One region of the Streptomyces sp. NPDC017246 genome, then DNA from elsewhere that is predicted to be linked to it. Evidence: riboswitches for the same ligand, from Rfam matches in the RefSeq annotation. Region 1 holds a riboswitch; each other region holds the start of a gene.

The links. A riboswitch is a leader RNA that binds a small molecule or an ion and turns the genes downstream of it on or off. The one in region 1 is predicted to bind cyclic di-AMP.
Region 2: it holds a riboswitch for cyclic di-AMP, as region 1 does, so the genes downstream of both, ACH4MY_RS19005 (C40 family peptidase) here and ACH4MY_RS02775 (peptidoglycan DD-metalloendopeptidase family protein) in region 1, are expected to answer to the same signal.
Region 3: it holds a riboswitch for cyclic di-AMP, as region 1 does, so the genes downstream of both, ACH4MY_RS27630 (transglycosylase SLT domain-containing protein) here and ACH4MY_RS02775 (peptidoglycan DD-metalloendopeptidase family protein) in region 1, are expected to answer to the same signal.
Region 4: it holds a riboswitch for cyclic di-AMP, as region 1 does, so the genes downstream of both, ACH4MY_RS19890 (transglycosylase family protein) here and ACH4MY_RS02775 (peptidoglycan DD-metalloendopeptidase family protein) in region 1, are expected to answer to the same signal.

Annotation. Positions count from the first base shown of each region.
Region 1 covers NZ_JBIRMW010000001.1:623,804-625,993, reverse strand. The annotation lists gene ACH4MY_RS02780 (tyrosine-protein phosphatase) at 1-767, opposite strand, end outside; cyclic di-AMP (ydaO/yuaA leader) riboswitch at 1,127-1,315, shown strand; gene ACH4MY_RS02775 (peptidoglycan DD-metalloendopeptidase family protein) at 1,320-2,190, shown strand, end outside.
Region 2 covers NZ_JBIRMW010000007.1:315,420-317,609, reverse strand. The annotation lists gene ACH4MY_RS19015 (8-amino-7-oxononanoate synthase) at 1-93, shown strand, start outside; gene ACH4MY_RS19010 (ATP-binding protein) at 256-693, shown strand; gene ACH4MY_RS19005 (C40 family peptidase) at 758-1,234, opposite strand; cyclic di-AMP (ydaO/yuaA leader) riboswitch at 1,237-1,359, opposite strand; gene ACH4MY_RS19000 (hypothetical protein) at 1,759-2,064, opposite strand; gene ACH4MY_RS18995 (ClpP family protease) at 2,072-2,190, opposite strand, start outside.
Region 3 covers NZ_JBIRMW010000013.1:160,184-162,373, reverse strand. The annotation lists gene ACH4MY_RS27635 (alpha/beta family hydrolase) at 1-271, shown strand, start outside; gene ACH4MY_RS27630 (transglycosylase SLT domain-containing protein) at 265-1,182, opposite strand; cyclic di-AMP (ydaO/yuaA leader) riboswitch at 1,187-1,371, opposite strand; gene ACH4MY_RS27625 (hypothetical protein) at 1,714-2,190, shown strand, end outside.
Region 4 covers NZ_JBIRMW010000008.1:56,783-58,972, reverse strand. The annotation lists gene ACH4MY_RS19895 (transglycosylase family protein) at 1-943, shown strand, start outside; cyclic di-AMP (ydaO/yuaA leader) riboswitch at 1,202-1,376, shown strand; gene ACH4MY_RS19890 (transglycosylase family protein) at 1,380-2,102, shown strand.

The DNA.
Region 1 (2,190 bases):
TTCAGGCCCTCGGCGAGGTAGGTGTCCACCGAGCCCCAGGTCGCCTCGATCGTCTCGAAGGCGCCCCGCAGGTACTCCACCCGCGCGTCGAACAGCGGGCTCAGCAGCTCCATCACCTCGGGCGACATCGCGTCCGGGGCGGTGGAGCTGCGGCGCACCTTGTAGCGGCGGTGCGGGTCGTTCGACTTCACGTAGTCGGCCTCGATCGCCTCCCGCTCGACGCCGAGGGCGAGCAGGGTGATCGCGATGGAGAGCCCGGCGCGGTCCTTGCCGGCCGCGCAGTGCATCAGGGCGGGGAGGCTGTCCTCCGCCAGGGAGTGCAGGACGCGGCTGTGCTCCGCGGTCCGCTCGACCACCATCTTTCGGTACGAGTCGGACATACGGGTGGCGGCCTTGCCGTCGCCCAGGATGTCCCGCAGCTGCTCGATGTCGCCGTCGCGGACCAGCTTCCAGAACTCCTTGCCGTCGGCGGGGTCGTTGAGCGGTATGTTCACGTTCCGCACGCCGGGGAGGTCCACGTCCGGACCCTCGATCTTGCGGTCGGCCAGGTTCCGGAAGTCGAAGACGGTGTGCAGGCCCAGCGAGTCGAGGAAGGCGACGTCCTCCTCGGTGGCGTGGGCGAGGTGGCCGCTGCGGAAGAGGCGGCCGGGGTGCACGGCACGCCCGTCCGTCGTCGGCAGGCCGCCCACGTCCCGGAAGTTGCGGACCTCGGCCAGCTCGGGCTCGTTCGTTTCGATGGGCGGGACCTGCGGCAGCTGCTGCGTCACGGATGCTCCTGATGGTCGACGTTCGGGTGCCCGACGCGAGATCGGTTCCAGGGGCAATCATCCAGGTGGCGGCCCTGCGGCGCACCCCCCTGGACGGGAATGGGTGATCTGTCCGAATTGAGGCGTTGTGCATAACGCGCCCTGTTTACAGGTGAGATGAGCCCGAGCGCGTGAGCAGCGTCATAGAAGTGACGGATCGTGGCCGGGGGCCCGGGGCAATTGCCGTACGGAAAAAGGAAATCGAAGGCCCGTCATCCACGGAGGGTGACCGGAATTCCGGGTGAAAGGCCGTACGGGGAAAGCCGGGAGAAATCATTGGCTTGTTCGCCCCGACCCGCTCGTCTAGCGTCACCGTCAATCCGGTCGGACCGCCGAATCCTGCCACCGTCCGGAATACCACTCATCCCATGCGTGGCAGGAGCGGGGGACCCAAGGAAGTACGCCGGTCCCGCGACGCAGGACGGCTTGGGGTGAAGCCGCGTGAGAACGCGGCCGGGCATCTCCAGTCCGAACCCGACAGCTCACCTCGCAGGCGCCGGAGAGGAATTCGCCATGCCCGCGACGGGTAAGCACCGCCGTCCCAAGATCAACCCCCTGACCCGCGGAATCGTCGCCGCCGGCACGGGAGGCGCCGTTGTCGCCCTCCCGTTCCTCGGCGCCACCGGCGCCTACGCCGCCGAGCAGGCCGCCCCGGCCGCCGCTCCCGGCCAGGCCGTCACCGCCGCCGCCCAGGTGAAGGCCCCCGCCACCGCCAAGGCGGCGCCCGCCACCGTGCGGGCCGCTCCGAAGACGTACTCCGTCGTGCGGGGCGACTACCTGTCGAAGATCGCCGCCGACCACCACCTCACGGGGGGCTGGCAGAAGCTGTACGCGGACAACCGCCAGGTCGTCGGCGAGAACCCCTCGCTCATCCTGCCCGGCATGAAGCTCACGCTCGGTGCCAAGAGCACCGCCGCCCCGAAGAGCGCCGCGCCCAAGGCCGCCGCCCCCAAGAGCGCCCCGAAGAGCTCCGCGAAGTCCTCGGCGAAGAACACCGACGAGGCCCCGCGCGCCTCCCGCGGCAGCGAGCGCGCGGCCGCCCCGGCCGCGAGCACGCAGTCCTCCGGCTCCTCCTCGGCCGGCGCGACCTCCTCCTCCGGCTGGTTCGCCCCCGTCAACGGCGGCATGTCCACCCCGTACCGCGCCGCGGGCTCGATGTGGTCCTCCGGCTACCACACCGGCGTGGACTTCATGGCCTCCACCGGCACCACGATCGTCGCGGTCGGCCCCGGCACCGTCTACTCCGCCGGCGACGGTGGCGCGTACGGCAACCAGGTCGTCATCCAGCACGCCGACGGCACCTTCTCGCAGTACGCCCACCTCTCCTCGATCGCCGTCTCCGCCGGCCAGACCGTAAGCGGCGGAGAGCGGATCGGCCTCTCCG
Region 2 (2,190 bases), on a different contig from region 1:
CGGCTCACGGCCCGCGCCGATCTGACGGACGCGCTGATCGAACAGGCGGTGGAGACGATCCTGCGTACCGCGCCCTCCGCCCGGCAGGGGTGACGGGCGGCCCAAGAGCGTTCCCGGGCAGCAGAGTTCACCGCTTCGGGCGACAGATGGGGACATATCTTGGTGGAACGCCGCACGGCGCGGCACGATCGGTGGCACTCTGACGCGAAGCGCAATCCGGGGCATTGGCCCCGGCGGGAAAGGGACAGCGTCGCCATGGCAGATCACCAGGAAGCAACCCTCACCCTGCCGAGCGAGCCCGCCTCGGTCCCCACGGCCCGGAGGTACGTCGCGGAGGTCCTCGTGGAGTGGGGCCTCGACGATGCCGCGGACATCGCGGACGCGATCCGGCTGATCGTCTCCGAGCTGGCCACCAACGCCGTCCTGCACACCCTCGGTCAGTCGCCCACGTTCACGGTCGACGTCCGGCTGGAACGCGAGGAACAGCTCCACATCGGTGTCACCGACAGCCATCCACGCCGCCCGCGCCGCCTCCCGGCGGCGGTTCAGCAGGACAACGGCCGCGGCCTGGTCATCATCCGCGTACTGGCCGCGGAGGCGGGCGGCCGTCTCTCGGTGACACCGACCGCGGACGGCGGCAAGACGGTCTGGATCACCGTGCCGTGGACCGTGGTCCCCGTCGTGAGCTGCTGACGGGGTCCCGGGGGTACGGCGGCGCCACCGCACCCCTCACGGACGGACCGTCACCGCCGCCTGATCAGCGGACGCGGCCGTAGTAGACCTTCGACGACCAGATCTTGTCGAGCTTCACCCAGGAACCCGTCTTGGGCGAGTGCCAGATCCTGCCGCTGCCGGCGTAGATCCCCACGTGGTAGACGCGTCCACCGGAGTGGAAGAAGACCAGGTCCCCCTTCTGCCGGCTGGAGGCGGAGATGTGCCGGGTCTTGTTGTACTGCTGCTGCGCGGTGCGGGGCAGCGACTTGCCCGCCTTCTTGTACGCGTAGAGCGTCAGCCCGGAGCAGTCGAACCTGGAGGGCCCGGTGCTCCCGTACCCGTACGGGGCTCCCTTCTTGGACGCGGCGACGCTCAGTGCCTTGTTCGCGTGCGTGGTGGCTGCCTGGGCCTCCGATGCCGCACCTGGTGCGAACAGCGTGCCGCCGACGGCGGCGAGGGTGAGAGCCGAGACGGCTCCGGCCCGGGACAGCAGGGACGGGACATGCATCTGCGCGGTCATGCGCAACCCTTCGTCAGCCGCCTGCGAAGGATGACCTGTCGGGTTCGGGCTGGCGAAGATGCCCGGCCGCTGACGCGGCTTCACCCCAAGGGACTGCCCCGCTGTCGAAACAGCGCGTCAGTCCCGTAAAAATCGGGTCCTCCACTCCTGCCGATCCACTCCTGTCGACCAGACGTCCGGGACAGCGGCAGGACTCGGCGTCCGCCCGGACCGCCCCGCCGCGGCGGCGGGGGCTTGTCGTCGACAGGGATCTTGACCCACACCAGGGTCGAAATCCGAGCTGAAACGGCGATATGTGAGGCTCCTCACGACTGATCCATTCGGGTGGACAGGAAGCCTTTGTGATCTTCGTAGGTGTGGCCGACGAGCCCCGCACCAGCAGCGGAACGCCCCATTCCGCCAAATGCGTACACCTGTTGTGCAACTCACCCGGCACATATGTCGACTCGTCGACTACGCCGAACGGGGGAGCGATTCTGCGGTGCGCGTCGGCCGTCCGGACCTCGACACGACACGCGGGAATGTCAACTCGCGCGGGAGTGGGGGACGGTGACCCGGCCGGTCCTGCGCTCCCCGTCCAACACCCTTAAGGCACGCGCCAAGGTGTCCGTGTGGACCTCGTTCTCGCCCCGCGTATGCATGAGCGTCAGGGCTTGGAGGAGTGCCTCGGCCCGCTTCACCAGGGCTTGTGCCGCGCGCAGGGCTCCATAGGTATGCGTACTCCTGGATGGATTGATCTTCCCAAGGAGGTCGGCGACTTCGAGGTAGGCGTCGACGAGTTCACCCTCCGCGCGGGTCAGCGCGGGCAGCGGGGGCAGCTCGGGAACCACGGCCGGCTCACCGCGCCGCGCCGCCGGAGGCCGCGCTCCGGCTCGTGACGACGTGGTCCACCAGGCCGTACGCGACCGCGGCCGGCGCGTCCAGGACCGTGAGGCGGTCGAGGTCGGCGTCGATCC
Region 3 (2,190 bases), on a different contig from region 1:
CTCCTCCGTGGCCGCCGTCGTCTCACGCGGTGGCCGGCCGGACCTCGCGGCGGACCACCTGGCCCGGGTGACGGCGCCCACGCTTCTGGTGGTGGGAGGCAGGGACGCGCTGGTCCTGGACCTCAACCGGCGGGCCCGGTCGCTGCTGCGCAGCGAGAGCCGGCTGGCCGTCGTGGACGGCGCCACCCATCTCTTCGAGGAGCCGGGTGCCCTGGATGAGGTGGCGGAGCTCGCCACCTCCTGGTTCACCGGGCACTTCCGGGGTCAGTAGGCCCCGTTGACGTTGTCGATCGAGCCGTAGCGGTCGGCCGCGTAGTTGCAGGCGGCGGTGATGTTGGCGACCGGGTCGAAGAGGTCCATCGACGTGCCGGGCACGTGGTAGGCCTGGAAGGTCGGCTCGATGACCTGGAGGAGACCCTTCGAGGGGGTGCCCGCCACGGCGTTGGAGTCCCAGAGGTTGATGGCCTGGGGGTTTCCGGAGGACTCGCGCATGATGTTGCGGTGGATCCCCTCGTAGGAGCCGGGGATGCCGTGCTGGGCCATGATGGCCAGCGACTCCTGGATCCAGCCGTCGAGGTTGTTGGCGTACTGCGTGGCGGCGACGGGAGCGGCCTGGACCGGAGCGGCCGCGGCGGGAGCGGCGGCGGAGGCGCCGGTGTCGGTGGCGACGCCGGGGGACGCGCTGCGGTGCTCGGAGCGGCTCGCCCGATCGGTCGTGGAGGTCTTCTCGGTGGCGGTCTTGGCAACTGTCCTGGGGGCCTTCTTCGCCTGCGCGGGGGCGGCCTTCACGGAGCCCGGACGAAGCGTCAGTTCAAGACCCGGGTGAATAAGTGACGGATTGTCACCCACCGCGCTCTTGTTGGCTCGGTAAAGACCCTTCCAGCCGCCCTGAATTCCCTTCTTCTGGGCGATCAGGGAAAGGGAGTCACCGCTGACGACCGTGTAGGAGCGTGCGGCGGCCGGGGCTGCGGGAGCCTTGGTGACGGTCGCCGCGGCGATCGGAGCCGCGGGGGCGGCAGCGGCGCGGGCGGCGATTTCCGGGGCGCCGGACACGGGCGCGGCGCCGGCCACGGCCGGGGCGATCAGCGGGAGGGCAAGGGCGGCTCCACCCGTTCCGACCAGCGCGAGTCCACGGGAGACGGGACGGAGTCGGGGGCGGCGGTGCTTACCGTGAGCAGGCATGACGGATTCCTCTCCGGCGCCTTCGGGGTGAGCTGTCGGGTTCGGACTGGAGATGTCCGGCCGCGCGCACGCGGCTTCACCCCGAGCCGTTCCGGAAATCCGGGCCGGCGTATTCGTGGGTCCCCCGCTCCTGCCGTCGGGTGAAAGGGAGGTATTTCGAGTGGTGGCAGGATTCGGCGGTCCACTCGAATGGAGGTGACCGTAGGCCAGTAATGCGACGGAGAACAAGAGCGGGAGTGCTCTCCGCCCTCGAAATGGATCACGGAATTCATCGAATTCAAGATCGAACGAATCTCCGGCCCGCCGAACTTCCTTGCGCCGCCCGGCATGCGCGGGCTCCGGTCACCGGGGCGTCTCCGGGAGAGTGAGTCGCGTCACCAGGTACCCAATGTCCGAATTCGCACTGTAATTCTGAAAATAGGTAAGTGGGCTGAAAAGGGTCGGTCGAATGGGTGTGCACTCAAGGGCAAAAGTCGCAAAACCGACATTCGTCCTGAAAGATGGAGTGACCCCGACCGAGGAGCCGCCCGGATGTCTCCCCCCGCCTCCCTGCTGAACCCCGACACTCTCGACCGCGAGGCCGCGGCGCTCTACGAAAGCGCCACCTGGCAGCGGATCGTCACGGACTGGACCCCCGCACCCGTCCCCTCTCCCGCCCACGTGCCTCCTCCCGTCCACGTGCCCGCCCCGGCACCTGCCGACGTGCCGGACACGGAGAGCTGGAGAGACCTCCTCTCCGTGCCGGTGGACCGGCTCGTCGCCGAGGCGCTCGACGCGCTTCCGCCGCCCCTGCCCGGCGAGCGTCGGCTCCCGGGCCGGATCGGTGCCGCCCTGCCCGACCGGCTGCACACCTGGCGCCGCATCGGCCAGCCCGGGCTGAGACCCTCGACGCACCTCGGATACGCGCGCCTCGTGCTGACGGAGTGGGGCTGGCAGAACGCCCCGTACAAGCTGCGCGACGTGCGCGGCGCCCGGTGTGTCTGCGGCGCCCTCCTCGCCGCCCACCGG
Region 4 (2,190 bases), on a different contig from region 1:
GTCCGCCGCCGACGCGGCCACGTGGGACCGCGTCGCCGAATGCGAGTCAGGCGGTCAGTGGAGCGCCAACTTCGGCAACGGCATGTACGGCGGGCTCCAGTTCACCCAGGACAGCTGGGAGCGCAACGGCGGCCTCGCCTACGCGCCCAGCGCCGACCTGGCCAGCCGCGCCCAGCAGATCGCGGTGGCCGAGAAGGCCTTCGCCAAGGGCAGCACCGAGTGGGCCACCTGTGCGCCGATCGCCGGCCTGAAGAACGACGGGAAGGGCACCGGGGTGGACCCGGGTCCGACCTCCGTCCCCACGACCCCCGCGGTCCCCGTCCCCGAGTCGAGCTGGAACACGGGCGTCTCCGAGGCCTCCAAGAGCCCCACAGAGGCCGACGAGGCCGCCGGGAAGGCCAAGGGGCCGGTCTCGCCGACCGCGCCCGCGTCGCCGACCGCGCCCACCACCCCCGTCTCGCCGACGGCCCCGGTGAGTCCCTCCGCGCCGACGGACCCGTCCGACCCGACGGTTCCGACCACCCCTAGCACGCCCGATACGTCCCTTACGCCCGGTACGCCCGAGGGTGACGAGACGTCGGCCACGCCCGGCACCGGTAAGCACCGGGGTGACGCCGCTCCGGAGGAAACCGACAAGAAGGACAGCTCTACCGAATCCGGTAGACATGCCTCGGGCAAGGACAACCTCGCGGAAAACCCCGACGTGACGCCGGTGGCTGACGAAGCGAAGAATGCGGACGCAACGGACAGTCAGGGCAAGTCGGACCCGTATACGGTGCAGCCGGGCGACAGCCTGTCCGACATTGCACAGCAGAACGAACTCCCCGGCGGCTGGACCGCGCTCTACGACGCCAACAAGAAGACCGTGGGCGTCGACCCGGACCTCATCCTCCCTGGTCAGAGCCTTGACCTGACGAACGGTTCGCTGACCGAGGCGAAGTGATTCGGGGTTGAATGTCCGGTTCTGGGCAAGTGAGACATGGGTCTCTTCGCCCCAACTGGCGTGTCACGCCCGCAAACTTTGCTCCCGTCACCTCCCACCTGCATAAACACCCCCCGCCGGAAGGCAAGTAGGGGCGATATTTCCGCAATACGCCTCTTTGAACTTCCGGTGGGTCTGTGTCTACGGTCATCACCGCTCGCCACCGCGGGCCCCGTCGACCGAAACGCCGAATCCTGCCGTCGGCCGATGGGAACAGTCGTCGCGTAAGCGCCGAAGGCAGGAGTGGGGGACCCAAGGTAAGTGCCGGGCCCGGCCGTTGAGACAGACGGCCGATGACCGGCTTGGGGTGAAGCCGCGTGCTAGGACACGCGGCCGGGCAACTCTTCCGGCCCGAACCCGACAGCTCACCTCACAGGCGTCGGTGAGGAGAATCTCCATGCTGTTTTCCGGTAAGGGCAAACACCGCCGTCCCTCCAAGGCCACCCAGGTCGTCACGCTCGTCGGCGTCACCGGTGTCGCCGTGGCCGCCCCGCTGATGACAGCGGGCACCGCCTCGGCCGCCACGGTCTCCGAGTGGGACACCGTCGCCGCGTGCGAGTCCGGCGGCAACTGGTCCATCAACACGGGCAACGGCTACTACGGCGGCCTGCAGTTCTCGGCCTCCACCTGGGCCGCGTACGGCGGCACCGCCTACGCCTCGACCGCCAACCAGGCGTCGAAGTCCCAGCAGATCGCCATCGCCGAGAAGGTCCTCGCGGGCCAGGGCAAGGGCGCCTGGCCGTCCTGTGGCGTGGGTCTCTCCGGTGCCTCCTACGACGGCGGCGCCGCCGAGAGCGCCCCCCAGCAGAGCGCCCCCCAGCAGCAGGAGCGGAAGGCCGAGCAGCCGACCACCCGCAGCGAGCAGCGCCAGGCCCCGAAGAAGGCCGCGCAGCCGCAGGCCGCGCCGAAGGCCGCCGCCAAGAAGACGGTCACCACCCCGACCGGCAAGAAGGTCAAGAAGGGTGACGGCGAGTACAAGGTCGTCGCCGGCGACACCCTCAGCAAGATCGCTCAGGCGCAGGGCGTCAAGGGCGGCTGGGCCAAGCTCTTCGAGCTGAACAAGGACGTCGTCGAGAACGCCGACCTCATCTACCCGGGCCAGCAGCTTCACCTGAAGTAGGCCCGGCGGATCGCGTGAGTCCGGCGGCTCGCGCGACCCCTCCGACCCTCCCGCGGTGACCACCCCGACCCGGCGCGCCCTTCCCCCG